DNA from 2 places in the Arcicella sp. GW821-FHT09D11 genome. Region 1 is predicted to be linked to the other one. Evidence: riboswitches for the same ligand, from Rfam matches in the RefSeq annotation. Region 1 holds a riboswitch; the other holds the start of a gene.
What was found. A riboswitch is a leader RNA that binds a small molecule or an ion and turns the genes downstream of it on or off. The one in region 1 is predicted to bind thiamine pyrophosphate.
Positions count from the first base shown of each region.

Region 1 (16,963 bases):
TTCTGCTTTGTTTATTATCTGGTATTTTGTAGTTTACCCTATACAATTAAATCGAGTTAAAAATGGAAAAAACACCCAAAATAATCTTTGAACAGGAACGAGATTTTAGTGATAAAATAAATGCAACTTTTAATTTTATTACTGCCAATTTTAAAACACTATTTTTGTCTTTATTATACCTTACGGGCCCACTAGTATTGATTGGAGGTATTTTTGGTGGGCTTGTTCAAATAGCGGCACTAGAAGTAGGAAACGTTGGTCAGGGTTCTAAAAACAGTTCTCCAGCAGAACTGTTCGGAGAAATAATGGGTAGAAATACAGCTTACCTGTTTTCTGCAAACTATTTCCTTTCATTGGTCTTTTTATTTTTTGCAAGCGTTATGGTCGCTAGTACTGTATATGCTTTTATTATTGAATACCTCTATTCAGATGAACCGCGGACAATTACCATAGAAATGGTTTGGGCACGTGTAAAAACTTTGTACCTCACCATTCTATCAAGTATTCTAAGTGTAACACTGGCATTAGCTGGTGTGTTATTAGTATTTGGCTTTTTTATTAGCCTTATTGTTTCAGGAGCAGGTTCTGGCATTTCTGCTAATTTAGCCATGTTTCTGGCTGGTTTATTGGCGTTGCTTACCATTATTTATTTAGGAATTATTTTTATTCTAAATACTTCAATCGTAGCATTTGAGGATATCAGCGTTTGGGATGCTTTTGGTAGAGCCAACTATTTGATTCAGCAAAAATGGTGGTCGACGTTTGGTTTAATAATGGTTTTTGCCATTATCAATTATTTTCTTTCTTTAGTATTTTCGGCTCCCTCTGTCATCGTTACTATCATGAAGGTATTGAAAATTGGTGGTGGAGCCTCGGAAAACATTCCCTTAATTATTACGAGCATTATTGCTACCATTGGTAGAGTACTAGTTTCATCTTTAACGTATGTGGCACTTGCTTTTCAATATTTTAATTTGGTAGAACGTAAAGATGGCACATCGCTAAAACCACAGATTTCAGCCATTGGTCAGAAGAAAACTTTTGAAAATGAAGATGAAGAATATTAGATTGTATTATCACATTTGTATAAATTTAATATTGCTTTCAGCGTATACTTCCTTTCATAGTCTGGCTGTCGTGGTTGATTCTTCAAAAGTAATCGTCAGAAAGCCACAAGAAAGCCAGATAAATGCTTTCAGAAAACTAAAAGATTACCAATATGGTACTGAGCAAGTAAACTATGTAGAAACTTGGTGGAGGCGTTTGTTGCGTCAGTTCTTTGAATGGCTTTCAGGAAGTTTATCTGGTGTGGGGAATCCTTATTTTTGGAAAGGACTTGCCTATTTCTTTATAGCGTCGGTAGTGGTTTTTGTTATTTTAAAACTCATTGGTGTTAATTTTGATGGACTTTTCAGCAAGAAATCTAAGTATGATATTCCCTATGAAACCATCGAAGAAAATATTCATCAAATAAATTTTAACGAAGCCATTACTGATGCGGTCGCACAGAAAAATTATCGCCTTGCCGTACGACTATACTATTTAAAGGCCTTGAAAGAACTAAGTGATGCAGGATTGATTCATTGGCAAATCAATAAAACTAATCAATCTTACGTTTATGAATTACAATCATCAAAATTAAAAGCTAGCTTCAATCAGGTAACACGTCAATTTGAGTACACTTGGTATGGAGATTTCCCGATTGATGAAGAACATTTTGTTGAAATTCGAGAGGATTTTTTAAAATTTAGTAATCAAATTATTTAATACAGTTAAGTATCTAAATCGTTCATAAAAACATGAAATATTTCAGTTCAATTACGCTCTTGTCCGTTTTGGTATTAATGGCTTTGTCGTCATTCAAGCCTCTATCACACACTTCAAAAATGTATGATGACGAAGACGATTATGACACCCTAGATTACTATACAATGAGTGTGGCGGGTATTAAATTAGGGGCTAATTATGGCGTAATTTTAGATAAATTGGGGTCGCCAGATTCAGTAAAAAAAGAAGAAACCCAAGATGCACAACTTTCAAATCATTTTGAAGAATATTTTTATGGCAAAGATGTCTTTTTTGTCATGGACGAAACACTAAGTGGTTTTGAATTAAAAACGCCTAAGTTTAAAATTGATAATCTATCTGACTTGAAAGTAGGTGATAATATGGCAAAAGTGAAAAAACGCTTTCCGAAATCATATAAGCTCAGAGATGTGGATAACTCTGTAGAAGACTGGATAACTACTATCAGTGTAAGGTTTGGCACAACTGATTCTTTCTTGGAAATAATGGTTCAAAACGATAAAATTATTAGTCTGACCACCATCACCGACGATGGTAGCGATTCAGAATAGTACGTATGAAAAAACATCGTTTTTACCTCTTAATTCTTTCTCTAACTATACTGGGATTCGTTTTGGTAGAAATCTACACGCCAAAACCTATCGATTGGACTCAGACGTATTCGAGTAAAGATAAAATCCCTTATGGTTGCGAGTTATTGTATAAATTACTACCAGAAGTATTCAGGAATCAAAAAATTTCTGATGGTAGAGTGCCTATTTATGCAAAGGGAGCAGCTGCTACTATAAAAAATACAAAGAGCAATTATATTTATGTGTATCAGTATTTTAGGGTAGATTCTATCAATCGTAAAAAACTATTAGACTATGTCCATCAAGGGAATAATGCCTTTATTGCTGCGGAGGATTTCTATGGATTAAAAGATACGCTACATTTTGAAACAAATTATAACCAAACATTTACTACAGATTCTGTTACTATCAATTTAGAAAATCCTCAGCTTAAAGCTCCCAAAGCCTTTCGTTATCATCACCAATCAGTAAGTGCCTATTTTGAGTTGAATTATAAGAAAGATAGTTTAACAAAACGTGTCACTACCAATGCTATCATCTTAGGCAAAAATCACACTGGCGAGGCTAATTTTATTAAAATTCCTTTTGGGAAAGGCTCATTTTATTTGAGCACTGTGCCTAAAGCTTTTTCTAATTTTTATCTGTTAAAAGCCAATAATGCTGATTATGCCTTCAAGGCGCTATCCTATTTACCCGAACAACAAGTCTACTGGGATGAATATGTAAACATTATAGGTTTTGGCAAAAACAATAGAAGTATTTTAAAATCAAAATATGCTAAAGGTGAAGACGATATCGATAGTTCTCCCTTCAAATTTATTGCTAGTCAGCCTGCACTAAAATGGGCTTATTATATTACATTGGTTTCGCTGTTGATTTATTTGATTTTTGAAGGTAAACGCCGTCAACGCATTATTCCTATCATCGAAATAACTAAAAATACCTCGTTGAGTTTTGTAGAAACTATTGGTGCTTTGTATTATAATCAAAAAGACCATAAGGCAATTTCAGATAAGAAAATAGCTTATTTATTGGCCTATATCAGACATAAATTTCATTTGAAAACTACAATTTTAGATCAGGAGTTTAGAGACGATTTAAGTCGTAAGACTAATTTACCCATTGTCGAAATTAACGACCTTTTCGATTATGTAGCAACCATGCAAAGTAGCGAACACGTTCAAGAAAAAGATTTGGTTGACTTTAATAAACACATTGAAGCATTTTATAAGAACACGTAAGATAGTTGTGAGTTAGTGAATTGTGATTTAGTGATTGATTTGGGTTGTGAAGGAGGGAGTTAGTAATTGATTGTGAGTTAGTAAGTTAAAAGAAATGATAACTCATTAATCGAATAGTCAAGCCATGACAATTCACTTAATAAAAATTAAAATCAATCACCCATTCACTAACTCAAAACTAAAATCAATCACTAAATCACAACTCACTAATTCACAATTAAACATGGAATTTGAATCAAGAATAGACCTTAGCGATTTACAAGAAGCAGTAGCCGATATCAGAGCAGAAATCGGGAAAATTATCATCGGTCAGCAAAATACTATTGATTTATTGTTGACTGCCATCTTTGCTGATGGTCATGTTTTGTTAGAGGGCGTTCCTGGCGTAGCGAAAACACTTACTGCTAAATTGTTGGCAAAAACTATCTCTACAGATTTTAGCCGTATTCAATTTACGCCTGATATGATGCCTTCGGATGTATTAGGAACAGCTATTTTTAATCCTAAAACAGCCGAGTTTGATTTCAAAAAAGGCCCTATTTTTTCAAATATTATCTTGATTGATGAAATAAATCGCTCCCCTGCTAAAACTCAGGCGGCCTTGTTTGAGGTAATGGAAGAACGACAAATTACTAATTCGGGCACTACTTATCCGATGTCTTTTCCGTTCCTAGTAATGGCGACACAAAACCCTATTGAGCAAGAAGGAACTTACCGTTTACCTGAAGCCCAATTAGACCGTTTTCTTTTTAAAATCATCATCAACTATCCATCTTATCAAGAGGAGGTACAAATCCTCCAAGGTAATCATACTCGCTCTAGTGCGGCATCTAGTAATCCTGTGGAATTGATTGATAGAATTTTGACGCCAGCTCAATTAACAGCTTTACGCGAAAAAGTACGACAATCTATCGTTGACATTAAAATTTTAGAATATATCGCCAAGATTATTCATGAAACCCGTAATTCAAAATTCATCTATTTGGGTGCTTCACCACGGGCATCTGTGGCCTTATTAAATGCGTCAAAAGCCTTGGCAGCTATCAGAGGTAGAGATTTTGTAACACCAGAAGATGTGCAGGAGCTTACCCCTGCGGTACTTCGTCACAGAATTATTCTTACTCCAGAAAAAGAGATGGAAGGCTCAACACCAGAAGACATCATTGCTCAGATTCTTCAAAAAATCGAAGTACCAAGATGATTGAAGTGATGAATTAGGAGTGGTGAGTGTTGAATTGTCATAAAGTTTTACCCGCTGATATAGCAGATTAAAATCGCTGATTTACGCTGACAACATAAATATCTGCGATAATCTGCGGAAAAATCTTTGTAAATCTGCGGGTAAAGTAATTCACCATAAAGTTTTACCCACTGATATAGCAGATTAAAAACCGCTGATTTACGCTGACAATATATTATCCGCGCAAATCAGCGAATATAATCTCCAAAATCTGCGGGTAAAAAATACGTTGTCCTCAAGTCTTAAAGTCTAAAAATCCTAAAGTCCAAAACCCTAAAGTCTCAAAATCAAAAAATTATATATCCTCCAAAAGTACAATTTATCAATTTTCGTTATACCTTTGTTCCACAATCACAAAAAGGGGTGCCTTAATATAACGGGCTGAGATTATACCCACTGAACCTGATGCGGGTAATTCCGTCGAAGGGATTTTGTAAATTTGGTTTTGCGTTTAGGTTACGTGAACAGATTTAAAATCAATCAATTACATAGGGTTTCACATTGTTAAATCTAACGGGATTTGACTCCTTTGCCTGTTGTTAATCTTTTCAAAGATGAAAAACTTAACGACTACTTCAAGAAATCTGTTTGTTCAAACAGGTGTTCTCAATCAGTTCGTTGCTATGATTCGCCTATCGGTAAATCAGAAAAATAATATTATAAGCTATTCAACATTGATTGCTTTAGTATTTTTCCTCTCTATTCAATCGTATGCTCAGTACACTATTTCTGGTAAAATTGTCGATGCTGAGGGTAACAAACCTTTGGCTGGTGCAAATATTACCTTAGTAAGTGCCGTAAGAGGTACACAAAGCAATGCACAGGGATTATACCTCCTCAAAAATGTAAAAAAAGGTACTTATACGTTGAGAATTAGTTTTGTTGGTTACGAGAAAAATGTACAAGTAATTGATTTACAAAAAGATGCTTCTTTCGATTTTGTCTTACATAAATCTACTTTTGTGGCAGATGAAGTAGTCGTAAGTGCTACCCGTGCTAATGCCAAATCTGCTATCGCATTCACGGATGTTTCTAAAGAAGATATTCAGAAACAGAACCTTGGACAAGACATTCCTCAGTTACTAAACTTTACGCCTTCGTTGGTTTCTACGTCGGATGCAGGTGCGGGAGTAGGTTATACAGGTGTAAGAATTAGAGGGACTGATGCTACCAGAATCAATGTGACAATTAATGGCATTCCATTAAATGATGCTGAGTCACAAGGTACTTTTTGGGTTAATACCCCTGACTTGGCTAGCTCGGTTAGTTCTATCCAGATTCAACGTGGTGTAGGTACTTCCACCAATGGGGCTGGTGCTTTTGGGGCTTCGATTAATGTTTCTACAAACGAATTCAGAAAACAGGCTTATGCCGAAATCAACTCTGCTTATGGCTCATTCAATACTTTAAAAAACACTCTTTTAGTGGGCTCAGGCTTGGTAAATGATAAATTTACCTTTGATGCTCGTTTGTCTAAAGTGACTTCGGATGGATATGTCGATCGTGCTTCTTCTGACTTAAAATCATTTTATCTTTCTGGTGCTTATTTTGGCAAAAAATCTTTTGTTCGTTTGAATGTATTTTCTGGCAAAGAAAAGACTTATCAAGCTTGGGAAGGTGTTCCAGAAGCTACTCTAGCAACCAATCGTACTTTCAATTTATATACGTATCCTAACCAAACGGATAACTATCAGCAAGACCATTATCAATTGCTTTCTTCTCATAGTTTATCAAATGCTTGGACTTTCAACTTGAATTTCCATTATACGTATGGACGTGGATATTATGAGCAATTCAAAGAGCAAGATAAATTATCAAAATATGGTTTGCCTAATGTAGTATTCGGTGCAACAACTATTACTAAGACAGATTTGGTGCGTCGTAAATGGTTGGATAATGATTTTTATGGTACTACATTCTCTTTTGATTATCAAGGAAGTAAAAAGCTAACGGCCAATTTTGGAGGTGCATTGAACGAATACGATGGTAGAAATTATGGCGAAATTATCTGGGCTCAATATGCTTCTACTTCAAAAATAGGCGACCGCTATTATGATGGTAATTCTAAAAAGGTAGATTTTAATGTATATGCAAAAGCATTCTATCAGTTCACCGAGAAATTAAACGCTTTTGCTGATTTACAACTCAGAACAATCAATTATGAGATTAAAGGAACTGATGACAACCTGTTGAATATTGGACAAAAAGTAGATTACAAATTCTTTAATCCTAAAGTTGGTTTAAGTTACCAAGTATCACCGAGCACTTCTGCGTATGCTTCCTATAGTGTGGGCAACAAAGAACCTAGTCGCTCAGACTTTGTGGATAACGTAGGCAAAACGCCAAAATCAGAAAAACTGAATGATTTTGAGTTGGGTTATAAAACTCAGACAGGAAAAACGGCTTTTGCAGTGAACGGTTACTTTATGAACTATAATAACCAATTGGTATTGACAGGAAAACTAAATGACGTTGGTAGTGCAATTCGTGTAAATGTACCAGAAAGTTATCGTTTGGGCATAGAAGTAGAAGCAGGTGTACAACTTAACAAATCTTTGAAAGTAAATGCTAATGCTACTTTCTCAGAAAACAAAATCAAAAACTTTACAGAGTCAATCTATAATTACGATACTGAATCAGAAACGCTTTTACCTACTTTGAGTAAAACAAATATTGCTTTTTCACCTAATGTAATCGTAGGTTCACAAATATTATATACCCCTGTGAAGGGTTTAGAATTAGGCTTATTGTCTAAATATGTAGGAAAACAATATTTGGATAATACCTCTAACGAAAACCGTAAATTGAATGCCTATTTCACCAATGATATTTGTGCCATTTATACGATCAAAGGAAAGACATTGAGAGAAGTAAGCTTTAGTTTCTTGGTAAACAATCTTTTCAATACCCTTTATGAATCTAATGGTTATACGTATAGCTATATTGCTGAAGGAGTATCTTATACTGAAAACTTCTATTATCCACAAGCTGGTACTAACGTAATGGCTGGTGTAAGTCTGAAATTCTAAGCATTCGGTCAAAATCTCATTCATAGGCTATTTTTTAGTACATATTTGTATTAAAAAATAGCCTATTTATTTGTCTATAAATTTAAATACACCGCTAAAATTTACGAATTAAGATTACGCCAATTATCAAGAAAAATGCACCGATAATCCTGCCCAATGATATTTCTCTGACGGGGGCATCTAGCCAACCAAAATGGTCTAATAATAACGAAACCGTCATTTGTCCTGCTACAATCAAACCAAATGTCAAAGCTACACCCAAGCGTGGCATTAATACGATAACGGTACTGATATAAAACGCCCCTAAAATTCCTGCCAACCAAACATACCAAGGAGCATTTTTAAATTGACTAAATTGTGACAAAGGAATACGCGTAACAATAGCATATACAGTAAGGGCTATCAATCCCGTAGCAAAAGACAACAAGGCAGCTAATACTGGATTGCCGACCAATCTTGCCATTTTAGCATTCAAACCTGCTTGTGTAGGGAAAACGGCTCCGCATAAAAAAGCTAAAAATATTAAAAAGTATTGCATTGGATAAATGGTTTATAAAGTATTCTTCCCACAAAAGTATAATATAAAGCCCGAAGGTTCATTCTTATTGTCTTTCTGGTGAACAATCCTTATTTTTAGACAAAAACCTTATTTTATGTCTCCGACAACTAAAAAAACTGAAATACTTGCTGGTATAAGTTCCTTTTTGGCTACAATGTATATTATCATTGTTAATCCCTCAATTCTTTCGCAGGCAGGAATGCCCTTCGATGCGGTATTGACTGCTACAGTTTTACTTTCATTTTTCTGTAGTTTAATGATGGGGCTTTATGCTAAAAACCCTATTGTTGTGGCTCCGGGCATGGGTATGAATGCCTTCTTTACGTTTACGGCAGTAAAGGGCATGGGAATTTCCTATCAAGTAGCGTTGGGTGCTGTATTTTGGGCGGGAGTTTTCTTCTTGATTTTATCCATTTTCAATTTGCGCACTTATATCGTAAAGGCTATTCCTAAACCCCTTCGTTTTGCTATTTCGGCAGGTATTGGGTTGTTTATCAGTCTCATCGGTTTTGAAAATGCTCATTTTATCATTGCCAATCCTGTTACGTTGGTAAGTATTGCTAGTTTTCATAATCCTATCATCATTACTTTTCTCTTTGGGTTATTACTAACAGCCATCTTGATAGTACGGGATGTAAAAGGAGCTATTATCATAGGCATCGTTATCACTACTTTACTGGCTATTCCAATCGGTAGAATGTGGGGTGATGCATCAGCTATTAACTTCGGACAAAAGACTTTAGTCAATTGGAATGGCTTGATAGCTGCACCAGACTTTAGCTTAATCTTTCAGCTAGATATCATCCATTCTTTCAAATTTGCTTTATTTCCTATCATTTTTGCTTTTGTCTTTACTGATATGTTCGATAGCCTTTCTACTTTTGTAGGCTTGGCAGAGGCTGCCTATCTGTACGACGAAAATGGTGAGCCACGTAATATCAAACAATCGTTGCTGACAGACGCGGTGGCTACTTTATTAGCAGGAATCTTAGGGACAAGCCCCGGAACGGCCTATATAGAATCGGCAGTGGGGATAGAACAAGGTGGACGCAGGGGTTTAACGGCTATTACGGCGGGTATTTTGTTTTTGCCTTTTATGTTTTTATCACCTCTATTATCAGTAATTCCAGCTATTGCTACGGCTCCTGCCTTAATAGTGGTAGGCGTATTTATGATGAAGCCCATTACCAAAATCAATTGGGCTAAAATGGATGATGCCATCCCTGCATTTTTGGCTTTGGTTTTAATTCCTTTTTCTTATTCTATCACACAAGGCATTATCTGGGGATTTTTGTCTTGGACAATCATCAAGGTTTTCGCTGGCAAACCTAAAGAAGTATCGCCTGCTCTTTGGGTGATAGATGGTTTTGCTGTTTTGTCTTTAATTATTTCTTGAAGTGATTAGTAATTGGTTATTAGTGATTAGACATCTATCATACATAGTTAAAAGTCTAATTGCGAACCCAACCCTAATTACTAATTACTATTCACCAATCACTTAATCAACAAATGAAAAAAATACTTATCCTACTTTTATTTAGTTTACAAATTCAGGCTCAAAAGCCATTAACGGCTATTTTGGGTGCATTTAGTCAAGAGGTGAAATTACTGGAAGATTCGCTGAGTAACAAAAAAGAAGTAAACCTAAAAGGCATTCGTTTCTTAACGGGTGAACTTCGTGGGCGTTCTGTGGTAGTTGCTTTAACGGGTGTGGGCAAAGTAAATGCTGCCATGACTACTACTATTTTATTAATGAACTGGAATCCAGCACAGTTGATTTTCACGGGTATTGCAGGGGGTATTCATCCAGACTTGCTACCGGGTGATATCGTGATTGCGAAATCTACTTTTGAACATGATTACGGCAAAATCGATTCTACTGGATTTACACTTCGCCCTACCCGAAATCCTGCCTATGTAGAAATGAACCCTATTTATTTCCCTGCTGATGAAATATTGCTAAAAAAAGCACAGGGTATTTCAAAGAAAACACCTTATAGGATTGTAGGAACCAGAAATCTTAACGTGATGACGGGCGTTATTGCTACAGGTGATGTTTTTGTAAACTCCAATCAAAAAGTGGATGAATTGCGGATAAAATATGGTGCAGATGCTACAGAAATGGAAGGTGCGGCAGTGGCACAAGTATGTTTTCAACAAAAAATTCCTTGTTTGGTGATTAGAAGTATTAGCGATAATGCCAATTCAAAAGCACATTTAGATATGAAAACTTTTGAATATGTAGCGGCTTATAATTCGGCAAGTTTGGTATTGGGTATCTTAGGGGATTTATAGAAAAAATAGCACTGAGTAGCACGAGTTTTCAACTCGTCGCTCAATTGTTAATGATTGTTAAGTAAAAAACTAATGTTATAGCAAAAAACGTTGTCGTTATTAGACTTCTTATTGGATTTAATGACTAAAAGACTTAATGACTAAAGGATTACTATCTTTTGTCTTTTAGTCATTAAATCATTGCCTAAAGGCTATTACCCATGAATGCAAAAACACTCAGAATATTTGTTGCTTTATCTATCCTGCTTTTAGGAGGAGTAATTGTTGTGCAATATTATTGGTTTAATCAAGCTTACAATATCCAAGACCGTGATTTTGACCAACGAACTACGGCCGCTTTGAGAGTAGTTTGCAAAAGAATATTAGCATTCAACAAAAATCCTAACAACAAAATCATTGACCCTGTAGAGCGAGTTACTTCAAACTACTATACTGTTCAGGTAAACGATACCATCAATCACATGATTTTGGAGGAGTTTTTAAAACAGGAGTTTGCGCATAATGATATTCGCATCAATTTTGAATTTGGCATTTACGACTGTTTGAAGGATAATATCAGATATACGTCTTTTGTATGTCATTCCGAAAACTGCGACCGCTCAGATTCTACCAGTTCTTATCATTTTCCCGATTTAGATATTCATAATTATTATTTCGGAGTTCATTTTCCTGATAAAAAATTATTCCTTTTAAGCGACCTAGACAATTGGTTTGTTTCATCAGCTATTTTACTAGTAGTAATGGCCTTTTTTGTATATGCCTTGATGCTGATTTTTAAACAAAAAAGACTTTCTGAAATTCAGAACGACTTTATTAATAACATGACGCATGAATTCAAAACGCCAATATCTACTATTTCCATTTCCAGCGAAGTGCTGATGAAGCCAGAGATAGTCAATACCCCAGAACGTTTATTGAGCTATGCTGCTATTATCAGAAAAGAAGCCGCCCGTTTAAAAAAGAATGTCGATACGGTTTTACAAACGGCCAATATTGCTCAAAAAATAGATAAGCTTAATTTTGAAGAAGTAGATATTCATGAATTAATCAACGAATTATCCATCAACTGTGAACCTTTGTTTAAAGAAAAAAATGGAGAGTTAATTATTGATTTAAAAGCTACGCATAGCATAATCAAAGTTGACAGGCTACATTTTACCAACATTATTCACAACTTAATCGACAATGGGGTTAAATATTGCGAACGTCCGCCAGTAATCATTATCACGTCTGAAAATATTGGTAATAATTTAATGATATCGGTAAAAGATAATGGTATAGGGATTTCAGAAAGAGACCAGAAACAAGTATTTAATAAGTTTTTCAGGGTACACACTGGCGATGTACATAATGTAAAAGGCTTTGGGCTGGGACTTTATTACGTGAAAGAAATGGTAGAAGGTCATAAAGGCACTATCCTACTAAAAAGCAAATTAGGTGAAGGTTGTGAATTTAGGTTATTACTTCCTTATATTGCTTAGCTTATTCATAAAAAAAGGTATCGACCAATGGCACGATACCTTTCTAACATCTAAACACCTAACTGATTATTTTTATCACTTCATACCATATTTCTCCATTTTGTAAAACGGCTCTGTATTGAATACCGTCAACAATATAATATGTGTCGCCATTGATTTGTAGTTGCTCATAGCCATCAGGGATACTTTCTACTAATGCCCCGATTGGAGGAGGTACCACTACGTAATCATTGTTTTGATATTCATAATATGCACCATTATAGTAATGATAAGGGCGATTATAAAGGTTAAACACTCTGTGTTCACGTGGTAAATACTTTACTCTGATACCTATAGGTGCAGGAGCAACCACATACGTGTTTTGATAAGGTCTATAATACACCCCATTATCGTAACGGAAATTAATACCACCGAAAGAAACAGAGATAGATGTGCTTGGTGCTACATTTACCACACTATTACGTCTTGGTAAAGATGCATAACGCCAGTTGGGAGTATTGTTTCTATACACAACCGTTGTTTGGTTCACTACTGGTCGTCTGTTTACAATCACCTTACGATTATTATCATATCTGTCATTCCCACGATTGTTATTATCGTATCTATTATTACCACCACCATTATAGGCACCATTATTATTACCACCATTACCACGGTTGTCGTTTCTGTCTACATGGTTATCAACGCGTGCTCTTTCGTTTCCTCTTCCGTTATTATCATTATGCTTGTCATTTTTCCCTCTATCGTCTCTACCTCGGTCACCATGTTGAGCAACACCTACAAAAGAGTGAAGACTAATGCTTGCCATTAAAATAACAGTAGCTAATTTGATTTTACTTTTAGAACCAACTTCTATCGAAGTGTTAGGTTGAATATGCATTGCTTTCATAATAGTATTGTTTTTAATTTTATGTCGGTTAGATTGCGGATATTTTCAATAGTTTAGTCTATTTATTTTCATTAACAATCGTTAACATTTGAGTAAATTGGACGATTATTATCTTATAAGATTAAATTCATTTTAAAATCTATCTTAAATCAATAACGATGAAAAAATACCTTATTTTAATCTGTTTATTAAACGGCTGTTTATTTTCAATGCTAGCTCAAAAAAAAGCTGATAAACAAGAATGGATTAAACTATTCAATGGGAAAAACTTAGATGGATGGGACATCAAGATTGCAGGAGAAGACCTTAATGTAAATTATAAAAACACATTCCGCGTAGAAAATGGAATGATGCGGGTAGCTTATGATCAATACAAAACCTTTGACGATAAGTTTGGACATATTTATTACAAAACTCCCTATTCATATTATATCATTCGCTTTGAATACCGTTTTCAAGGTGAACAATTGGCTGGTGGGGCATCATGGAATGTACGAAACAGTGGCGTAATGTTGCATTCGCAATCAGCTAAGAGTTTATCAAAAGGGCAAAGCTTCCCTGTGTCTTTAGAATTACAGCTATTAGGTGGCTTGGGTAAAGGTGAGCGTCATACGGGCAATTTGTGTACGCCAGGGACGGAAGTATATATGAATGGTAAAATTGTAACAGACCATTGTACTGATTCAAATTCAAAAACATATAATGGTGATCAATGGGTAAAAGCTGAGGCCATTGTTTTTGGCGATTCGTTAATCCATCATATTATTGAAGGCGATACTGTGTTGACATTTGAAAAGCTACATATTGGTGGAGGTTTTGTGAGTCCTGAATATGACTGGAAGCAAGCCAAAATTGATAATGGTGCTGAGTGGATTAAAAAAGATGGACAACCTTTAAAGGGAGGCTATATAGCGATGCAAGCCGAAAGCCATGCAATCGATTTCCGTAATATTGAATTGTTAAACCTAAAAGGCTGTACAGACCCTAAAGCAACCAATTATAAATCGTACTACAAAAAGGCTGATAACAAGAGTTGTGTGTACCGTAAATAATGGTTTAGCTCAATTTATCCCATTGACTCCATTGGTAAATACATTCTTTTTCAGCTTTTAGCCAATGGTCTAAAGCTCTATCTCGTGGACGGCGTTCGTCAAGCCACTGATTATAGGCACGTGCTTTAATTTGTTCAAACCGTTGAACATCTTGCCAATAAAATTCGCAAGTATTTTGCTCGAAATCGAAAGGAGGATTAGGAAAAAAATCCTGTCTTCCTTCGATATCAGCAGTATGTCGGTAGCAAAGGTGTTTCTTCGGACAGTCGCCCCCTTTGCACATTGTTATATCATATAGCATTATTCTAGCATTAAATAGAAATATTATTTGCTCAATAATATCAACATAATTTATTGAAATTCTTCGACTAATCTTCAATCAATTAATTGTCCTTATTCTTTTTACGAATTATTCTCAGCGATATTGTCTATTAAAGCCACTGATTAAAAAAAACTCTTCAAATTCTTTCATAACTATTTGTATATTAACAAGAAAGCCGTAATTTTGCAGTCCGTTTCATAGCGCAGTCAGGTAAAATTGCCTATAAGTACTTTCAAATGACTGTGAATCAGATTGTTTAGTTACAAAATAATCTACATGAAACACCCGAGGATTTTCAGGTAAGGAAGCTTCCACCCTTATTGGCAGAAAATTTTCAATAACTCAAACGATTTTAAATTTTTACCATAATGGCAAAAGAAATAGCAGGCTACGTAAAGTTGCAATGCAAAGGTGGTGCCGCTAACCCATCACCCCCAATTGGTCCAGCCTTGGGTTCTAAGGGTTTGAATATCATGGAGTTCTGTAAGCAGTTTAATGCTAGAACACAAGATAAACCAGGTGTTATTCTTCCAGTTTTGATTACTTACTACAAAGACAAATCTTTTGATTTCGTAGTAAAGACTCCTCCTGCACCGATTTTGTTGTTGGAAGCAGCGAAAGTAAAATTGGGTTCTGCTCAGCCAAACTTGAAAAAAGTTGGTTCAGTATCTTGGGATCAAGTACGTACAATCGCAGAAACAAAAATGCCTGATTTAAACTGTTTCACCATCGAGTCAGCAATGAGCATGGTAGCAGGTACAGCTCGCTCAATGGGCTTGAACGTAACAGGAGAAAAACCTTTCTAATTTGAAGATTAGATAATTTGAAAATTAGAAGATTGATTTTAATCAACTTTAATTTCAATGTCATTTTCGAATTAGCTCATTTTCAAATTTTCAAATTGAAAAGAATAATGGCTAAGTTAACAAAAAAGCAAAAAGAAGCTCAATCAAAATTTGATGCAACGCAATCGTATTCACTTACGAAAGCTGCTGAAATTTTGAAAGAGATTTCATATACGAAGTTCGACTCTTCAGTAGATATCGACGTTCGTTTGGGGGTTGACCCTCGTAAAGCTGACCAAATGGTTCGTGGCGTGGTTGCTTTGCCTCATGGAACAGGAAAAGAAGTACGAGTACTTGTACTTTGTAGCCCTGATAAAGAGGAAGAAGCAAAAGCGGCAGGTGCTGACTTTGTTGGTTTGGATGAATATATCCAAAAAATTGAAAAAGGTTGGACTGACATTGATGTAATCATCACAATGCCAACCGTAATGGCTAAGTTAGGTCGTTTAGGTCGTGTTTTAGGACCTCGTGGCTTAATGCCAAATCCAAAATCAGGTACTGTTACCTTGAACGTTGGACAAGCTGTTACAGAAGTGAAAGCTGGTAAAATCGACTTCAAAGTTGACAAAACTGGTATCATCCACACTTCTATCGGTAAGGTTTCATTCACTCCTGAGAAATTAGCTGAAAATGCTCAGGAACTTATCAACACTTTGTTGAAATTGAAGCCATCTTCAGCCAAAGGAACATACGTGAAGTCAGTTAATTTGTCTTCTACAATGTCTCCGGGTGTTAAAATTGACCAAGGAACAGTTAAAGGTTTGTAATCATGACAAAGGAAGAAAAAGGTATAATTATCCAAGAGTTGGGCGAAAAGTTCGCAGCTACTCCTTACTTCTATATTACAGATACCGGTGGTTTAACTGTTGCAGAAGTAAACGCATTTAGAAGAATGTGTTTCCAACGTGGTTTTGAGTACCGTGTCGTTAAAAACACGCTTATCGCAAAAGCATTGGAAACAACTGGAGTAGACTATACTTCATTTAACGATACAGTTTTCAAAGGTTTATCAGGAATCATTTTCTCACCAGAAAATCCTAAGACTCCAGCGAAATTGATCAAAGACTTCAAAAAAGAAGCAGGTAAAGATAAAATTAAATTCAAAGGTGCTTCTATTGAAGGAGGTTTATACATCGGAGAAGATCAATTAGCTGCTCTTGAAAATGTTAAGTCTAAACAAGAGATGATTGGCGAAATCGTTGGATTATTACAATCTCCTGCGAAAAACGTTGTTTCTGCTCTTCAAAGCAGCGGTGGCAAATTAGCTGGCATCCTTAAAACTCTTTCAGAGAGAGAAGGTTAATTTTCAAACTTGATGATGATTCATAAGTGATGAGTTGTGAGTAATAAGTTATGAGTTTAAAATACTGATATACAGTGCTTTAATTTATACAACACATTATTTATTTTACAGTTACTTAAAATCATTTTCAAATTTCCAAATTAGCTTATTTTCAAATTGAAATAGGCTTCCAAGTACAAAAACATATAGTAAATTAATAAAATCGTAAACAATAAAAAATCTTAATACAATGGCAGATTTAAAAGCATTCGCTGAGCAATTAGTGAACTTAACTGTAAAAGAAGTTAATGAATTAGCAGCAATTTTGAAAGATGAGTATGGTATCGAGC
Region 1 covers NZ_JBWKOV010000001.1:974,565-991,527, forward strand. The annotation lists gene AC07N0_RS04140 (stage II sporulation protein M) at 1-91, shown strand, start outside; gene AC07N0_RS04145 (hypothetical protein) at 63-1,067, shown strand; gene AC07N0_RS04150 (DUF4129 domain-containing protein) at 1,054-1,767, shown strand; gene AC07N0_RS04155 (hypothetical protein) at 1,800-2,357, shown strand; gene AC07N0_RS04160 (DUF4350 domain-containing protein) at 2,363-3,619, shown strand; gene AC07N0_RS04165 (AAA family ATPase) at 3,843-4,820, shown strand; TPP riboswitch at 5,209-5,305, shown strand; gene AC07N0_RS04170 (TonB-dependent receptor) at 5,483-7,888, shown strand; gene AC07N0_RS04175 (DMT family transporter) at 7,983-8,426, opposite strand; gene AC07N0_RS04180 (NCS2 family permease) at 8,542-9,843, shown strand; gene AC07N0_RS04185 (5'-methylthioadenosine/adenosylhomocysteine nucleosidase) at 9,957-10,742, shown strand; gene AC07N0_RS04190 (sensor histidine kinase) at 10,943-12,223, shown strand; gene AC07N0_RS04195 (DUF6515 family protein) at 12,282-13,112, opposite strand; gene AC07N0_RS04200 (3-keto-disaccharide hydrolase) at 13,271-14,164, shown strand; gene AC07N0_RS04205 (DUF2934 domain-containing protein) at 14,169-14,465, opposite strand; gene rplK (50S ribosomal protein L11) at 14,855-15,292, shown strand; gene rplA (50S ribosomal protein L1) at 15,400-16,098, shown strand; gene rplJ (50S ribosomal protein L10) at 16,101-16,634, shown strand; gene rplL (50S ribosomal protein L7/L12) at 16,864-16,963, shown strand, end outside.

Region 2 (16,963 bases), on a different contig from region 1:
AGTCTTTGACCCAGCACTCATCGCAGTGATACCCAATTTAATAATGTTATTTCTAAAAATTTCGTTCTCTCTTGTCGAAATTGAAAGTTCTACTTCTTCTTTAAAAATTCTATAGGCACAAATTAATTGCACCAACTCAGCATCAGACATCACGACTTTTGGTTCAAGTCCACCCGAAAAAGGTCGTAACCTTGGGAAAGAAATAGAATATTTCGTTTGCCAATATTGTTTTTCAAGGTAATCAAGGTGTAATGCCGTAAAGAAAGAATCTGTTCTCCAATCTTCTAATCCTATTAATACCCCCAATCCCATTTTATGAATACCTGCTTTACCCAAACGGTCGGGTGTTTGTATTCGGTATTCAAAATTAGATTTTTTTCCTTTAGGATGATGTATTTTATAGTCTTCTTGATGATAAGTTTCTTGATAAACCAATACTGTATTGAGCCCTTCGGCGATTAGCTCCGTATAATCTGTTTCATCCAGAGGCTGTACTTCCATTGAAATATGCGAGAAATATGGGCGAATTAATTTGATAACATTTTTCAAATAGCTCACTCCTACCGTTTGATTTGCTTCGCCTGTTACCAACAACACATGTTCATATTTCATGGCTTTTAGCACCGCCACTTCTGCTAGAATCTCTTCATCAGTCAATGTTTTACGTTTGATTTTATTATCAAAACTAAAACCACAATAGGTACAAATATTTTGACATTCGTTAGAAAGATACAACGGAACATACATTTGGATAGTTTTACCAAAGCGTTTTTGGGTCAATTGCTGACTAACTAGAGCCATTGATTCTAAAAAAGGCATGGCCGCAGGAGAAATCAAAGCCTTGAAATCTTCTAAAGTTCTGCGAGAAGTATTAAAAGCTCGACGCACATCATCAGCCGTTTTAGCAAGAATACTCTGCTGAACTTCCGCCCAATTATATTGCTGAAAAAGATGTTGAAAGGAATGCATATTTATTGAGTGATTGAGTGATTGAGTGATTGAGTGATTGAGTGATTGAGTGATTGAGTGATTGAGTGATTGAGTGATTGAGTGATTGGAAAGGCGATTCACACTGAATGAGTTCCCAAAAATTAATTTATTTTTTATTTAAAATTAATCACTCATTCACAAATCACTCATTCACAATTAAAACAAATCACTAACTCGCTCATCCACTAACTAATTTGAAGAAACCCAGTTAAAGGACTGCTGGCTACTGCATTATTTGTTTTAGGGGCAAGTCTGGCTTCGTATGCCATTCTTCCCGCTTCCACTGCCATTCTAAAAGCCCTTGCCATCATTACAGGGTTTTCCGAAACCGCTATTGCTGTGTTCACCAATACTGCATCAGCCCCAATCTCCATTGCTTTTGCCGCATCCGACGGCGAACCAATCCCAGCATCCACTACTACTGGCACGTTACTTTGCTCAATAATAATTTCCAAAAAATCAATCGTTTTCAAACCCTTGTTAGTGCCAATCGGAGAGCCTAAAGGCATCACTGCTGCTACGCCTACTTCCTCCAAACGCTTGCATAACACAGGGTCTGCGTGAATGTAGGGCAACACTACAAATCCGAGCTTCACCAATTCTTCCGCCGCTTTCAAGGTTTCAATCGCATCGGGTAAAAGGTATTTAGGGTCGGGATGTATCTCTAATTTTAACCAATTGGTTTCTAGGGCTTCTCTAGCTAATTGTGCTACAAAAACAGCCTCTTTGGCATTTCTAACGCCAGAAGTATTGGGTAATAAATTAAACTGTGGGTTACGTAAATAGCCCAAAATATCCTCTGATTGCTTGGCTAAATGTACCCTTTTTAAAGCAACTGTCACTAATTCTGACCCTGATTCTAATAGACTTTCTTCCATTAAAGCCAGTGATGAGAATTTCCCAGTACCTGTAAAAAGTCGGGACGAAAATTCTTTATTCGCAATTGTTAACATATAGCTGTGCTGTTAAAACCTTCATAAAATTGTTTGCTACTGCTGATGGATTATCAGCCAAATTAATCACCGAAGAAACCGCAATGCCATGCAAGCCTGCTAAAAGAATCTCTTCCACATCTGCCAGTTGTACACCACCAATTCCTACGATAGGTAAATGAAGTCCCGAGGCTTTGCATGATGCCAAAAGACTTTGATATTTTTCTAAACCTAAAATCGGACTTAGGTTCTTTTTGGTTTTAGTAAATCTAAAGGGACCTAAGCCAATATAATTCACCTTCGCCTGATGCAAAAAAGCGAGGTCTTCAAAAGTATTGGCTGTTCCTCCAATGATAAAGTCCTCTCCTAAAATTTCTCTGGCTAATATTGGCGAAGCATCTGTTTTTCCCAAATGCACGCCATCAGCTTGTATTTCTTTCGCTATTTGAACGTTGTCGTTGATAATCAAAGTAGCACCAAAAGCTTTACACACCTCTTGAGTTTGTAAAGCAGTTTGCTTCCAAGCCTCAAAATCTTGATTTTTCACCCTAAGTTGCACCCAATCGGCACCGCCTTCACAAGCTAAACGAGCTTGTTGCCAATGTGAAATATGGGGTAAATCTTGGGTGATATAATGTAATTTAGAAATCGTCATGATTGAAAATGATAACCCAATAAACTTGGGTTACTCTTTAAAAATTGATTCATATAATGTTTGGCATTTTCGCATGCTTCTTCAAGGCTTAATGCTTTTGAAATATTAGCAGTAATTGCCGAAGAAAGCACACAGCCAGAACCATGTTTTTCTCCATTAGGAATCCTTTCAGCAATAAAAGAAAATGTATTGGTTCCTGTAAACAGGATATCCTTACAGATTTCATTGTCTGAGTGCCCTCCTTTTAAATAAACATTACAAAACTTGCTCAGTCCAAAGGCTTTTTGCTCCACTGATGACTCTCCTACTATCAATAACTGAAGCTCTGGCAAGTTGGGAGTGATGAGATAAATCTTTTTAAGAATTTTTTCTAATAGTATTTGATTGATATCTTCATGAAAATCAAACCCTGCACTGGCTTTCAAGATAGGATCCCAAACAATTTTTATGGCTGGATTACACAATAACAAAGTATCAATAATTTCATCTAAATCTTTCAAACTTTGTACTAAGCCAATCTTAACAAAATCGATAGGATATTTATCAAAAAGTAATTTTCCTTGATGAACAATTTGCTGATTATCGAGCCAACTAACGCCTTCAAAATAATTTTCGTTTTGAAAAGTAATAGCTGTGCAAACGCCTAATCCATACACTTGATGTTGTTCAAATGTTTTAATATCAGCCAAAATACCTGCCCCAGCACTTGGATCAAGTCCTGCGATACTCAGCACAAAAGGTCTATTATTCATTTAATATTCTGCTTGAAAATATTTCTCCCACACCGACCCCATCAATACATATCCCTGAAATCCAATCCTTTCTAAAAACTCCCTATTTTCTTCTCTAATACCTCCCAATGCATATACAGGCGTATTACTTTTCCGAACATGAAAGTAAAACTGTAATTCGTCCATGGTAAAAACGCCTACATAATCAGTCTTAGAAATACTTTTGAGAATCGGACTTAAAAAAACGTAATCAGCCTTGAAACTCAAATTTTCAATGGCATTCAATGTATGCAATGAACAGCTTACAGATAGTCTATGCTTGCGTAACATTTTTACTGAATTGAACAAAGTTGCATCATCTATGCTTTGTCTGAATGTTTCTGTAAAATGTACTCCCTTCACATTATATTTATTAATCAACTCATAATGCGAATGCAATACAATCTTACGATAAAATTTCGGTTGAATGCGTCTCAAAAAATCTTCATATTCCTTCAAAGACTTTTCTGGTTTTCTAAGGTGAAAAATCAATGACTCATCCATCAACAATTGTTCGATAATGGATATTTCACCGTCAAAATCAGTGGGGTTGGAAAGAATTACTTTTTGCATAGCGATTTTAGTTAGCGAATTAGTGAATGGTGAATGAGTGATTTTCAAGTTTGATTCAGCAGGAATATTTACTTTTACTAAGCTAAATAATTATTCCATCTCAATTTAATCTTTTTATCTTTGAAAAAACACCAATTCACAATGCCTTCCATTCCAATTAATTAAAATCACTCATCAAATTGCCCGAACTCACAATTCACACATTCACTAAATCACTCATTCACAATTATATATAGACCTCCGACCCTTGCTCTACAAAGATTTTCGCTCTTTCTTGCATCCCTTTCGCCAAAGCCTCTTGTTCTTCAACGCCCATATTATCAGCATAATCACGTACTTCTTGGGTAATTTTCATTGAACAGAAGTTAGGGCCACACATCGAACAGAAATGTGCAATTTTAGCTCCTTCTGCTGGTAGTGTTTCATCATGATACTCACGAGCAGTATCGGGGTCAAGTGATAAATTGAATTGGTCTTCCCAGCGGAATTCAAAGCGTGCTTTGCTCAAAGCATTGTCTCTTATTTGTGCCCCATAATGCCCTTTGGCAAGGTCGGCAGCATGGGCAGCAATCTTATACGTAATCACCCCTACTTTTACATCTTCTTTATTGGGTAAGCCCAAATGCTCTTTGGGTGTTACATAACACAACATAGCACAACCAAACCAGCCAATCATAGCCGCTCCGATACCAGAAGTAATATGGTCGTAAGCAGGTGCAATATCTGTGGTTAATGGCCCAAGCGTATAGAAAGGTGCTTCATGACATTCTTTCAATTGCTTGTCCATATTTTCTTTAATCAAGTGCATCGGCACGTGACCGGGGCCTTCAATAATCGTTTGGACATCGTGTTTCCAAGCAATTTTGGTTAATTCTCCTAGTGTCTCCAATTCTGCAAATTGTGCGGCATCGTTAGCATCAGCAATACTACCCGGACGAAGACCATCACCTAAAGAAAACGCTACATCATAAGCCTTCATGATTTCACAAATCTCTTCAAAATGCGTATAAAGAAAGTTTTCTTTGTGATGTGCTAAACACCATTTTGCCATGATACTTCCTCCACGCGATACAATGCCTGTTACTCTTTTCGCCGTCATCGGAACATACCTCAACAATACGCCAGCATGAATCGTAAAATAGTCAACGCCTTGTTCAGCTTGTTCTATGAGGGTATCCTTAAAAATTTCCCAAGTCAAATCTTCTGCCTTTCCCCCTACCTTTTCAAGGGCTTGGTAAATGGGTACAGTACCAATTGGAACAGGTGAGTTTCTAATAATCCACTCACGGGTTTCATGAATGTTTTTACCTGTAGATAAATCCATGATGGTATCAGCACCCCAGCGACAAGCCCAAACGGTTTTTTCTACCTCTTCTTCGATATTCGATGATACAGCAGAATTACCAATATTGGCATTTATTTTCACTAAGAAATTACGCCCAAGAATCATTGGCTCGCTTTCTGGGTGGTTGATGTTATTAGGAATCACAGCCCTACCCATGGCTACTTCTGAACGCACAAACTCAGGAGTAATCAATCCTTTTTGAGTATTTGCTCCAAAACTATGTCCTTCGTGCTGATGCCCAATCGTGTTAAGTTCCTGTATTTTCTGATTCTCACGAATGGCAATATATTCCATTTCTGGCGTGATAATGCCTTTTTTGGCATAATGCAATTGCGATACGTTTTGTCCAGCTTTTGCTCTCAATGGCTTTTTAAGGTATTCAAATCGCAGCGCATCAAGGGCAGGATTGGCTAAACGTTCTAATCCATAGTTTGAGGTAATGGAAGGGAGTTCCTCTACATCTCCACGCTCTAAAATCCATGATTGTCTCAGTCTTGGCAAGCCTTTTCTTACATCAATGTCAACGTTAGGGTCTGTAAATGGCCCACTAGTATCATATACCGTTACGGGTGCATTGGCAGAAATTACTTTGCCATTTACGAGGGTATCAGACAAGCTAATTTCACGCATTGCGACTTTAATATCATGAATTTCCCCTTGTACATATACTTTTTTGGAAGCTGGAAAGGGCGCTCTGCTGATTGTTTCAGCATGAGGAGTTTTTTCTATTTTCTTCATGTTTTTCATAAGCTTTTGAAATACAACGCCAAATTTTCAACCGCCTTGAGTAGCCCGAATCAGCATCAATTGGTCATTACTTTTAAGTTTGATGCTTCCCCATTTATCACGAGGAATTACTTCTTCGTTAATAGCAATAGCCAAGCCCCGCATTTCGACAATGCCTTGCTGATTGAGCACCTCGATTAAAGGAGGGTTTTCAGGAAATTCAAAGATTTGGTCGTTAATAAAGACAGTCATTCCATGTATTTATTTAAAATAAAAACAAATGGACTTTAGCGAAAACCAAGGAGAAATTAAAGCGTGTATGAGTGAGCTTCGGGAGTAAATCTTTATAGCGTTAGTTGTACACCTAATCATCCACAAAAAACTATAACCCATCAAAAAATCAGAATGAAAAAATCAATCTATCGTTTTTTAAGCTAACCAAGAAAAGCAGTGAAATTTTGAAAACGATGCTTGAATCTGTACACCGAATCTGAAAAGAAATTCTGCCTTACTTTTTCCTACGCAGCAATTACGCCGTTCAGGTTTTGAGGGTATAATCTCAGCCCGTTATATTTAAGGCACCCCTAAAGTTTGAGACAAATGTAAAGTATAAAAATTGAATTTGTAAAATTTTATTTTGTTTTTTTTCAAATCTATCTAAAGCATGACTTATTTAAGAAGGACAATTTTTATAATACAAATTCCACTTTCTAGGTTTTGCATAACCCTCATATTTTCCTAAAAACAAAGGGAAAACCCCTAATTATTATACATTTCCGCAAAATTTGTTGCATTTTCCGCAAAAAATTGCAAATTTACAGGATAACCATCCTCTATGCTTATAATACTTTAATTGCAAAAGCTATTGATTTTTTCAACCCATATTATCCAAATGTCTAAAATTTATCGTGAAATCACCCCGCTTACTTCTAATGACTGTTTTATGGTTTTTGCCAGAACAAAAAGTAAGTTTGACTTCCCTTTACATTACCATGAAGAATTTGAGCTAAACTTTATCGAAAATGCAGATGGTGCAAAAAGAGTAGTTGGCGATAATATCGAAATAATTTCAAGTTATGAATTAGTTTTGGTGGGTTCCAACGTGCCCCATGGCTGGTTTTCGCATGAATCTATTTCTGAAAATATTAATGAAATTACCATTCAATTTCACCGAGATTTATTTGATGAAAAATTCTTAAAAAGGAATCAAATGAGCTTTATACGTTCTATGTTGGAACGTTCGGCAAGAGGCATTTCTTTTTCTCAGGAAACGATACAAGCAATTAAACCTCGTCTGATAGGTCTTGCTCAAACCAATGGTTTTTGTTCAGTGATGGAATTGATGTCTATCCTACACGACTTGTCAGTTTCCAGAAACATGAAAACGCTAACGACCCTGACTTTTGCCAATGAAAATGCTACCTATGACAGTCGTAGAATTGAAAAAGCCTTTGTTTATATGAGAAATAATTATGACAAAGAAATTTCATTGGAAGATATTGCTAAGATTGTCAACATGACGGTTGTAAGCTTTAGCAGATTCATTAAAAAACGAACTGGTAAAACCTTTATTGATAGCTTAAATGATATTCGGTTAGGACACGCTTCACGCTTGCTTATCGATACCCGACAGTCTATTGCGGAGGTTTCCTTTAAATGTGGCTATAATAATCTTTCTTATTTTAATAGAATCTTCAAGAAAAAACATGGATGTACACCCAAAGAGTTCAGAGAAAACTATTCTGGGACTAGGACATTCGTCTAACACCCTCAGTTCCTTTGTATTAAAATGCCAACAAGGGAGCTGAGAAACTAAAATCTATTGACAAGTTTTAACGCTTCTCTTCTTATCATTCCCTTCCTGTCTTAATTTTATTAAAAAAAGCATAACTCTTTTAATTAATATCACGTTAATTGAAAAGTGAAGCTATTTTCCAAGCATTAATTTCCCCAATACCAAAAAAGATTTTCCATGAGAAGCATTAAAAAAATTCATCAAGCAGCATATCGTCCTATTGCCGATTTAATTACTTACTCGCCTTTGCCTACTAGCACTTTAGCACAAGTAGACCCATTTATTTTCTTGAATCATCATGGGTTTCAACAGTATCCTGCCAATAACAGAGGTTTACCGTTTGGTCCACATCCACACAGAGGGATGGAGACAGTAACATTTATCCTCGCTGGGGATATAATGCACAAAGATTCAAGTGGTCATGAAAGTATCATCAATAGCGGAGGCGTACAATGGATGACGGCTGGTAGTGGATTAATTCATGCAGAAGTATCCTCAGATGCATTCAAGAAACAAGGTGGCGATTTAGAAATTTTGCAGTTATGGTTAAACTTACCCGCTAAATTAAAAATGACTAGCCCCTTCTATTTAGGCTTACAAGAAGACGAAATTCCGACAATACGGTTGGATGATGACAAAGTAACCGTAAAATTAATTTCGGGTAAATGGGGAGAAAATAAAGGTGCTTTTGAATCAAAAACAGATGTTTTTTTAAGCACTATTACTTTCAAAACATCTGCTGACTTAACTATCGACATTGCTAAAGAAAGAAACATATTCTTTTACTTAATAAAAGGTGCGATTACTGTAAATGGACAGGCAATCAAAGCTAGGCAATTGGTAGAATTTATGAATGATGAGACAGGTGTTCAAATCGTAGCTGATACCGATTCAGTATTATTACTTGGTCATGCCGTTCCTTTTAATGAACCGATGGTTGCCCAAGGTCCATTTGTCATGAATACCGAAGAGGAAATCTATCAAGCCTATACAGATTACCAACAAGGGAAGTTTGGTACTTGGCAATAGAAAACAGAATAAATACTCCTTTATTAAACAATTATTTCTTAAAATTATATAATTTTACTTTAATACCTTTTATTAAAATCTTTGTTAAACTTCATAAACGCCCCAATATTTTACCTTGAAAAGAACATTACCAAGCTTGATTAAAGCCCTAGAAAAACATCGATCTATTGGAAAACCATTGAAAGCCATCGTAGGCTTCGATGCTTACATTGATTCAATTCAAAAAATTGTGAATAACAAAGAAGATAATCAAACCCATTATTTTGAAACAATTAGTGATGTAGCAGCGCAATTGGCTTCTCTTTCGGGGAAAGATACCAAAGTAAATCTTAGGCAATTAGAAATGAGAATGAATGGTAATGCTCCTATTCTTGCCAATTCATTAGGGGCATTGGGCGCCAAGAATATTTGTATTGCTACAATGGGCTATCCAGATATTAACAATGTATTTGAAGAAATGCATCCCAATTGTGAATTAGTTTCTATCGCTTCCCCTGCCAAAACTACTATCTTGGAATTTAATGATGGTAAATTAATTTTTTCAGAAGAAAGTACTTATGAACAACTCACGTGGTCGTATGTGGCAGCAGTGGCAGGTGTAGAGAACCTAAGCAGGTGGATTTACGAAAGCTCATTATTAGCTTTTGTGAACTGGGCGAATATCAAATATTGTACTGATATTTGGAAAGGATTTCTAGAGGACATCGTTGTGAATTTGTCACCAGAGGCCACTAGACAATCACCAAAGTACTTTTCCAGAAACAAAATTCAAGAAGAAGAAGAAGCCTTTGGTATGCGTCATAAAAATTTCTTCTTTGACCTTTCAGATATTAGCAAAAGAACAAAAGAAGAAATCCTTGAAATTCTTGATGTAATTGGAAGTTATGCGCAATATGGCAAAGTAAGTTTAGGCATTAACGAAAGCGAAGCCAAATATATTTATGGTTTGAAAAAAGATAATCCTGACGCAGAATTACCTGATATTTTAAAGAATATTATTAGTACTTATCATATACAACAGATTTTTGTTCATACACCTGAAGAAGCATTGATGGTTTATAAAAATCATGTTTACGAAGTGAGAGGTAAAAGTTTTTTTCAAAAGCGTATCTCCACTGGTGGTAGAGATAATTTTAATGCAGGAGCTTGCCTTGGATTAATGCTTGATTTATTACCAGAACAAACCATTGCATTAGCAGTAGGCAATTATGAAGCCTATATTAGTAATGGAGTAAGTTTGGAATTCAGTGAATTAATTGATTATTTAAAAGATTGGGAAAAAGAACGACATCATGAAATTTTGGTGTAAGTAATAAACATGAGTCATCCCGAATTTTTCTTAAAATAGGGAGTTTAACAAAATAGCCTCATAGAGGCGATATATCAGTAGCCGCATTTGCGGTAAAATGTAAAACAAAATTCTCCTCCAAGCGCCATCGGGGCGAAATATTTCGCCCCGATGGGGCTTGGAGGAGTTAATACGATGCTTCTTCTACCGCAACGACGGCCGCCGATATAGTGTTCCTAACGGAACTATAATCTGTATTCATAAATCAAGAAAGCGGTCAAAAAACTAATTTTGACCGCTTTCTTGTGATTTCAAAATTCGGGATGACTCATGTTTGTTTATCTGATATTTTTAGATGCCTTTTGTTTTCTGGTAAAATCAATAAAATCTTCTACTTGTTCTACTGGTAAACGTTTGGCAATAATCTTTTTGTCTTTATCCAATACATAAATTACTGGCGTAGCGTATACATCAAAATTATTTTTAAAATCAGTATAATATTCTTCCTTTCCTGTTTGAGCATTTTTATGAATATCGATGCCATTAATTACTTCTTCTAGCTTAAATTCTTTAATAAAGCCTTTCCATTTCGAAGGTGTTCTGTCGATTGAAGCCGCTACTACTTTTACATTTTTAGTTTTTAAAGTTTGATAGGCTTTTTTCAATTTCGGAGCAGACTCACGACAATGGCTACATTCAGGGTCATAAATAAACAAAACAGTATAATCAGCCGCTATTCGTGGAATCTCAATTTCTCTGCCCAACGTATCTGTAAGGTACATATCTGGTAATTTTTTGCCTATTAAAAGTGGTTTTAATATAGCCACTCTTTCTTTCATTCTTCTTACAGTAGAAGTGTCCCATAAGGATGGTTCGCCGATATAATATTTCTCTGCCATGTGTACAAATGCGCCATCAGTCCCTAAGATTTTTGGGTTTTCATACTGACTAGAGATTTTATAAATTGTATATCTTCTTACATCTCTAGAAGTAGCTCTTGCCAATACAAAATCAGCTTCTTTAGCGATAGAGTCAGATACTTGAACAGTCAAATCATCAAAATAGCGTTCCAATTTCTTTTGTAAAAATGGTGTACGCATCATTCTATCATCTGCTAAATCAACATTATCCCAAAAATGAGCTTTATAATGTTGAAATTGATACTGATACATCGCAGCGGTATCTGCTTTAGTTTGAAGAGGTTTCGGATATGTTGGGATTTCTGGCTCTTGTGATGATTTAATTAATTTCCCAGCAAATAAATTTTCGTTGGCTTTTAACCAGTCTTTTTGAAACTGGGTCGTAGCAGTTTGCACTTTCTTAATTTTAGCCTCTACTGCTGGCGTTTTTCCTTTTTTACTTTCAGCTTCCAAGGCTTTCATCTCATCAAATCGGTCTGACATTTCTTGTTGAAACTTAAAAAAGGCTTCATTTTCTTTAGAACCCGTTATTTTCATTTTACGGATTAGGTTAACTGTATCTGTTTCGAATGCAAACTCTTGGTTACCAATGATGATATCGAAATACTTACCCTTGGGTAAGGAAACCAAATATAGTCCTTCAGGCAATTTTTTGTCTCCTTTAAAAAGGAAATTACCTTCTGAATCAACCTTCGCAGTATCTTTTATTACTTGTTGATTATAACCAAAATAATGTGCTAAAAAAACGGTGGTATCTTTAATCCCTTTTATTTTTCCTTTGATAGAAAAACTTTCACTTGTCTGGGCTAAAAGCTGATTAGAAAAACCAGTAATACTTAGTAGGAGTAAAATTTGAAATATTCTTTTCATTAGTTTAACTGTTGTTGCTATGTTTTAAATTGTAAGAGCCTGAAGAATGTTATTTTTTCTCAAAGTTACGCTAGTAAAGCATTAAGAAAAAGTATTTAGTAGTTTTGTAAACGATTCTTAGTTAATTTCATTATTAGCCCTATTTCACCTTAGTTTACTAAAGTTTATTAACGATTTTTATTCTTAAACAGACATACCTTTCTTCCAATATGTTTTACTTTCTTTCTAAAGTACTTTTTTACGTACTAATGCCTCTTTCTATAACCATCTTTGTATTAGTTTGGGCAATGTTCACCAAGAACCCTCAACGTAAAAAACAATTATTAATCAGTACGTTAGTCATGATTTTTGTATTTGGCAATGATTTTATCGTCAACGAAGGTTTTATGCTTTGGGAGACTCCTGCTACTTCTCCTGAAACTATTGTTGAGCCTTATGATGTTGGTATTATTCTAACGGGTGGAATGATTAGCAATAAAGAGGGAACTACTCAGCAGATTTTTGTCGATAAAACGGCTGATAGATTTATCCAACCTCTCCGTTTGTATAAACAAGGTAAAATCAAAAAAATACTTATCACAGGTGGCAATACTGATTTGACAATTATCAGAACTGATTTTTCGGATGAAAATCTGAAAACCGCACAATTATTAGTAGAGTTAGGTGTAAAGAAAACAGACCTTATCTTAGAAACCAAAGCTAGAAATACCCGTGAAAATGCTACTTTCACGGCTGAAATACTTCGTAAAAAGCCTGAGTTAGGCAAGAAATATCTATTATTTACCTCAGCTTTTCACATGAGACGTTCGTTGGGCTGTTTTGAAAAAGCAGGATTGACGGTCACTCCTTTTAGTACAGCCTTCAAATCAAAAGCAAGGGTTTTTACTTTTAGTAGTCTGATTATACCCAGCGAAGGTGCCTATTATGAGGGCTATCACCTCATCCATGAGATTCTGGGATATTGTGTTTATAGGGTATTGGGCTATTGCTAAGGTTTGAATAATTTAATGGTATAATCAAGTAATTTTTTGTTGCCATATTCTCCATGTCCAGGAACAACAGTTTTTACATTAGGATATTGTTTTTTAACTTTTTCAACGGTATTTGACCACTCGGCAACATTTGCATCGCCTAAATAGCCTTTCCCCGCCTCTAATTCTTTAATTAAACATCCTCCAAACAAAATATTTTCGTTCGGATAATAACCTACTACATTATCTTTTGTATGTCCTTCTCCGAAAAACTTGGCAACAATATGCTCCTTGCCAACTTTTAAAATAAGAGAATCCTTAAAGCTATTTTTGGGAAGAACATAATTATTTTCTTTGGCCAATTCAATTGTTTTGAAATACGCATACGAAGGAATATCATTATCATCAAATGCTTTTAAACCACCTAGACAGTCATCATGAAAATGCGTTGGGATAATGGCATTTATTTTACAATGAAGCGTTCCTTTTATCCATTTGATTAACTCTTCTGCACTTTTGTCGTTAGTTGGCGTATCGAAAACAATTACTTCATTATTATTTCTAACGATAAGCCCATTACAAGGAACATAGCCAAAATCATTCGTTTGTTTAAAGGATGTATGTTCAAAAGAATTTTTAGCAATTTGGGTAATAATTAAATCCTTGGTTTTATAAATCTCTTTAGGCTTAAAAGCTTCTCTTTTTTGAGCAATCCCTTTAAAGTTTGTGATAGAGATTATGATGATTAATAGGGTTTTGATAAAAGATCTCATTTTTCTGTTTTGTATTTTCAGGATTGCAACAAATAAAAAAACTATGATTATTCATTAGCCAAATTTATAAGAGGTTAAATACATTAACAAATTTTATTTGGTTTATAGGATTAGGTTGTTAATTGAAAAACAAAAAGGGTTTTGACAAAAATGCCAAAACCCTTTTTAATGCTAAGTCAACACTACTTACTCAAAATCCCAGCAAGTCTTAATAAATCTGTATTGATAACTTTCTTCATGGTGATGGTGTCATGGAAAGGTGTGTAAACCAATTGATCGTTTACGATACCTGCCATTTCATTTTTATGACCTGCTAAAAGTCCTTCTAAGGCACCCAACCCTAAACGGCTAGCCAATATTCTATCAGCAGCACTTGGGCTTCCTCCTCTTTGGATGTGTCCTAAGTTGGTTACACGAATATCAACAGGAATATCAATTGTTTTCTTGATGCGGTCTGCAATAACAGCAGCATTGCCTTCTTCATCACCTTCTGCTACAATGACGATTGAAGATGTTTTTTTCTTATTAAAGCCTGCTTTCAATGTTTCAACTACATCTTCAACAGTTTGTCTTTCTTCTGGAATCAAGATTGATTCTGCCCCCCCTGAAATACCAGACTGAATAGCTATATAGCCAGAGTCACGTCCCATTACTTCAATAAAGAATACTCTATCATGTGAATCAGCAGTATCTCTGATTTTATCAATTGCATCTAAAGCAGTATTTACTGCTGTATCATATCCTACTGTAAAATCTGTTCCGAAAAGGTCATTATCAATTGTTCCTGGTACGCCAACTGTTGGAATTTGGAATTCATTATAAAAAATTTCAGCCCCAGTGAAAGTACCATTTCCGCCAATAGCGACTAGCCCTTCAATACCGTGTGATTTCAACTGTTCGTACGCTTTTTTTCTTCCTTCGGGAGTCATAAAATCTTTACTTCTCGCAGATTTCAAAATCGTTCCACCACGCTGAATAATATTACTTACAGATTGAGAATTAAGTGGAATAATATCTCCCTTAATCATTCCGTTATATCCACGAATTATTCCGAAAATTTCGACTCCATGATGTAGCCCTCCCCTAACGACTGCTCTAATCGAAGCGTTCATACCTGGTGCATCACCTCCTGAAGTAAATACTGCAATTCTTTTCATGTTGGTAAAGATTGTATTTTAGTAAAGTTGGTTAATAGTAGTTATTTAGTTTACAGAAATAACAAATATCATTATTTCCGTAAGCAAAACCTCACAAATTTATCGTTTAAAAGTGATGTTTCTAAGATTTTTTCAAAAAATTACAGTTTAATAAAACATAAATAGTAAATTATGTAAATATTCTAATATTAAATTGAACTGTTTGTCTTTTAACGTCAAATCAAAATATTTTTGCACTAAAATCTGTGTAGCTAATAAGTAATTTGTATTAGCGGTATATTTGCAAAATTATTTAACCATTAATTTATTACCGCTACTGTTTTTGTAGTAATAGCCAAGTAGACAAAACCACTAAAATGCTTAGATTAAAACTTTCTTTTTTAATATGTTTATTTTCTTCTTTCGGAGTGGTGGCACAACAGTGGTTAGGTATTTCTGGAAGTAATTATGCTGGTACTAATTCAGTTTATACTAACCCTGCCAATGTAGTTGACTCTAGGTATAAAGTATATATTAACTTAGCAAGTAATGATTTATTTTTAACGAATAACTTCACCAATTGGGAAGCTCCCTATTCTATCCTGCAACTCTTCAGTAATACTGTTCCAACTGAATACAGAAATCCTACTAATAACAACATTCTTTTTAAGGACGAATATTTAGCACCTAATCAAAATAGTGGACTTAAACACCTGCATACCATTGATGATTTCAGAGGGCCATCTGCTTTAATCAACTTGAATAACAGACAATCTGTTGCTGTTCTGACACGCGTACGAACAGGCATTAATTTTACAGGCATGGAAAGCCAATTTTCTGAATTAATCCGTACAAATATTAAAAACGAAGATATCCAAAATCAATTGGTTAATCTAAACGGTACTACTTTCAACGCCAATAGCTTTGTTGAATTTGGGCTTAGCTTTGGACAAGTATTACTGAGCGAAGACGAAGACTTTATCAAAGTTGGTCTCACGGTTAAACGATTAGTGGGCTTGTATTCTGCCCACATGATGATAGACAAAGCTAATTATGACATTATATCCGACCCAACCAACCGTACCGAGCGTTTATTAAGGATTAATAGTCTTATGGCTCAATATGGTTATACCAAAAATGAAGCTTTTGAAAATGCAAAAATCAGTCCCGGATGGATTTTGGGAAATCAATCTGCTGGTAGTGGTTGGGGCTTAGATATTGGTATTGTGTATGAGTTTCGTCCTGATTTACGTAAATTCACCTATCGTGAAAAAGGTGTGTTGAAATTAGACCCTAGTAAAAACAAGTACCAATTTCGAGTAGGCGTTTCATTATTGGATATTGGCGGACTTAAATATTCCAATCCTAATTATGTAAGAAACTGGGATATAAATACTACTAATAAAGTTTTTAATTCAAAAGATTATAAAAAAGTACAAGGTCTTGACGATGGCATTGACCGTATTAATGCTTCTTTAAACCTCAACGAAGAGCAAGCACAGTCATTATTTCACACTAGTTTGCCCACAGCTTTCAGTATAAATTTTGATTATCACTACAAAAACAATATTTATATCAATAGCGTTTGGACGCACGCTTTAAGAAGCGATAATTCTATTGGTACAAAATCTCCGTCGTTATTAGCTGTAACCCCTAGGTGGGAAACTAAATGGGCGGAGGTAGCTATACCCTTTGCATTGTTAGATAATTACAGCACCTTTTCATTTGGCTTGTCTGCTCGTGTAGGTCCTCTTTTTGTGGGTACTGACAACCTTGGAAGTATGCTAAATATCGGCACACCTCGTGGGCTAGATTTATACTTTGGTGCTAGTATTCCTATTTTCAGAAAACCTCCTACTGTTCTCAATGCCTGTTTTTACGAAAAAGGTAATCGTAAAAGTTTAATAGAAACAATAATGTTCTGGAAAAAGTAGGAGTCCTTATAACATCCCTTCGTCGGCAAAGCTAAAGTATTTCTTATCAGTAAAAATCAGGTGGTCTAATACTGGTATGTCTAGATGCTGTCCTCCTGCTCTTAATTTCTGTGTAAGGTCTTTATCTACCTGACTAGGACTTAAATTACCCGAAGGATGATTGTGTGATAGAATAATGCCACTCGCTAAATGTTCTAAGGCTACTTTAAAAATCATTTTAGGGTCTGCAACTGTGCCAGATACACCACCAATGCTT
Region 2 covers NZ_JBWKOV010000004.1:562,354-579,316, reverse strand. The annotation lists gene thiH (2-iminoacetate synthase ThiH) at 1-969, opposite strand, end outside; gene AC07N0_RS15205 (thiazole synthase) at 1,176-1,943, opposite strand; gene AC07N0_RS15200 (thiamine phosphate synthase) at 1,924-2,577, opposite strand; gene AC07N0_RS15195 (hydroxymethylpyrimidine/phosphomethylpyrimidine kinase) at 2,574-3,329, opposite strand; gene AC07N0_RS15190 (thiamine phosphate synthase) at 3,330-3,920, opposite strand; gene thiC (phosphomethylpyrimidine synthase ThiC) at 4,147-6,003, opposite strand; gene thiS (sulfur carrier protein ThiS) at 6,040-6,243, opposite strand; TPP riboswitch at 6,490-6,587, opposite strand; gene AC07N0_RS15175 (AraC family transcriptional regulator) at 6,884-7,756, shown strand; gene AC07N0_RS15170 (pirin family protein) at 7,964-8,815, shown strand; gene AC07N0_RS15165 (hypothetical protein) at 8,931-10,124, shown strand; gene AC07N0_RS15160 (DUF4369 domain-containing protein) at 10,442-11,893, opposite strand; gene AC07N0_RS15155 (YdcF family protein) at 12,103-12,885, shown strand; gene bla (subclass B1 metallo-beta-lactamase) at 12,882-13,637, opposite strand; gene pfkA (6-phosphofructokinase) at 13,820-14,794, opposite strand; gene AC07N0_RS15140 (DUF5723 family protein) at 15,151-16,707, shown strand; gene radC (RadC family protein) at 16,714-16,963, opposite strand, start outside.
Region 2: linked by a shared signal. The riboswitch ahead of thiS (sulfur carrier protein ThiS) and the one ahead of AC07N0_RS04170 (TonB-dependent receptor) in region 1 are both predicted to bind thiamine pyrophosphate.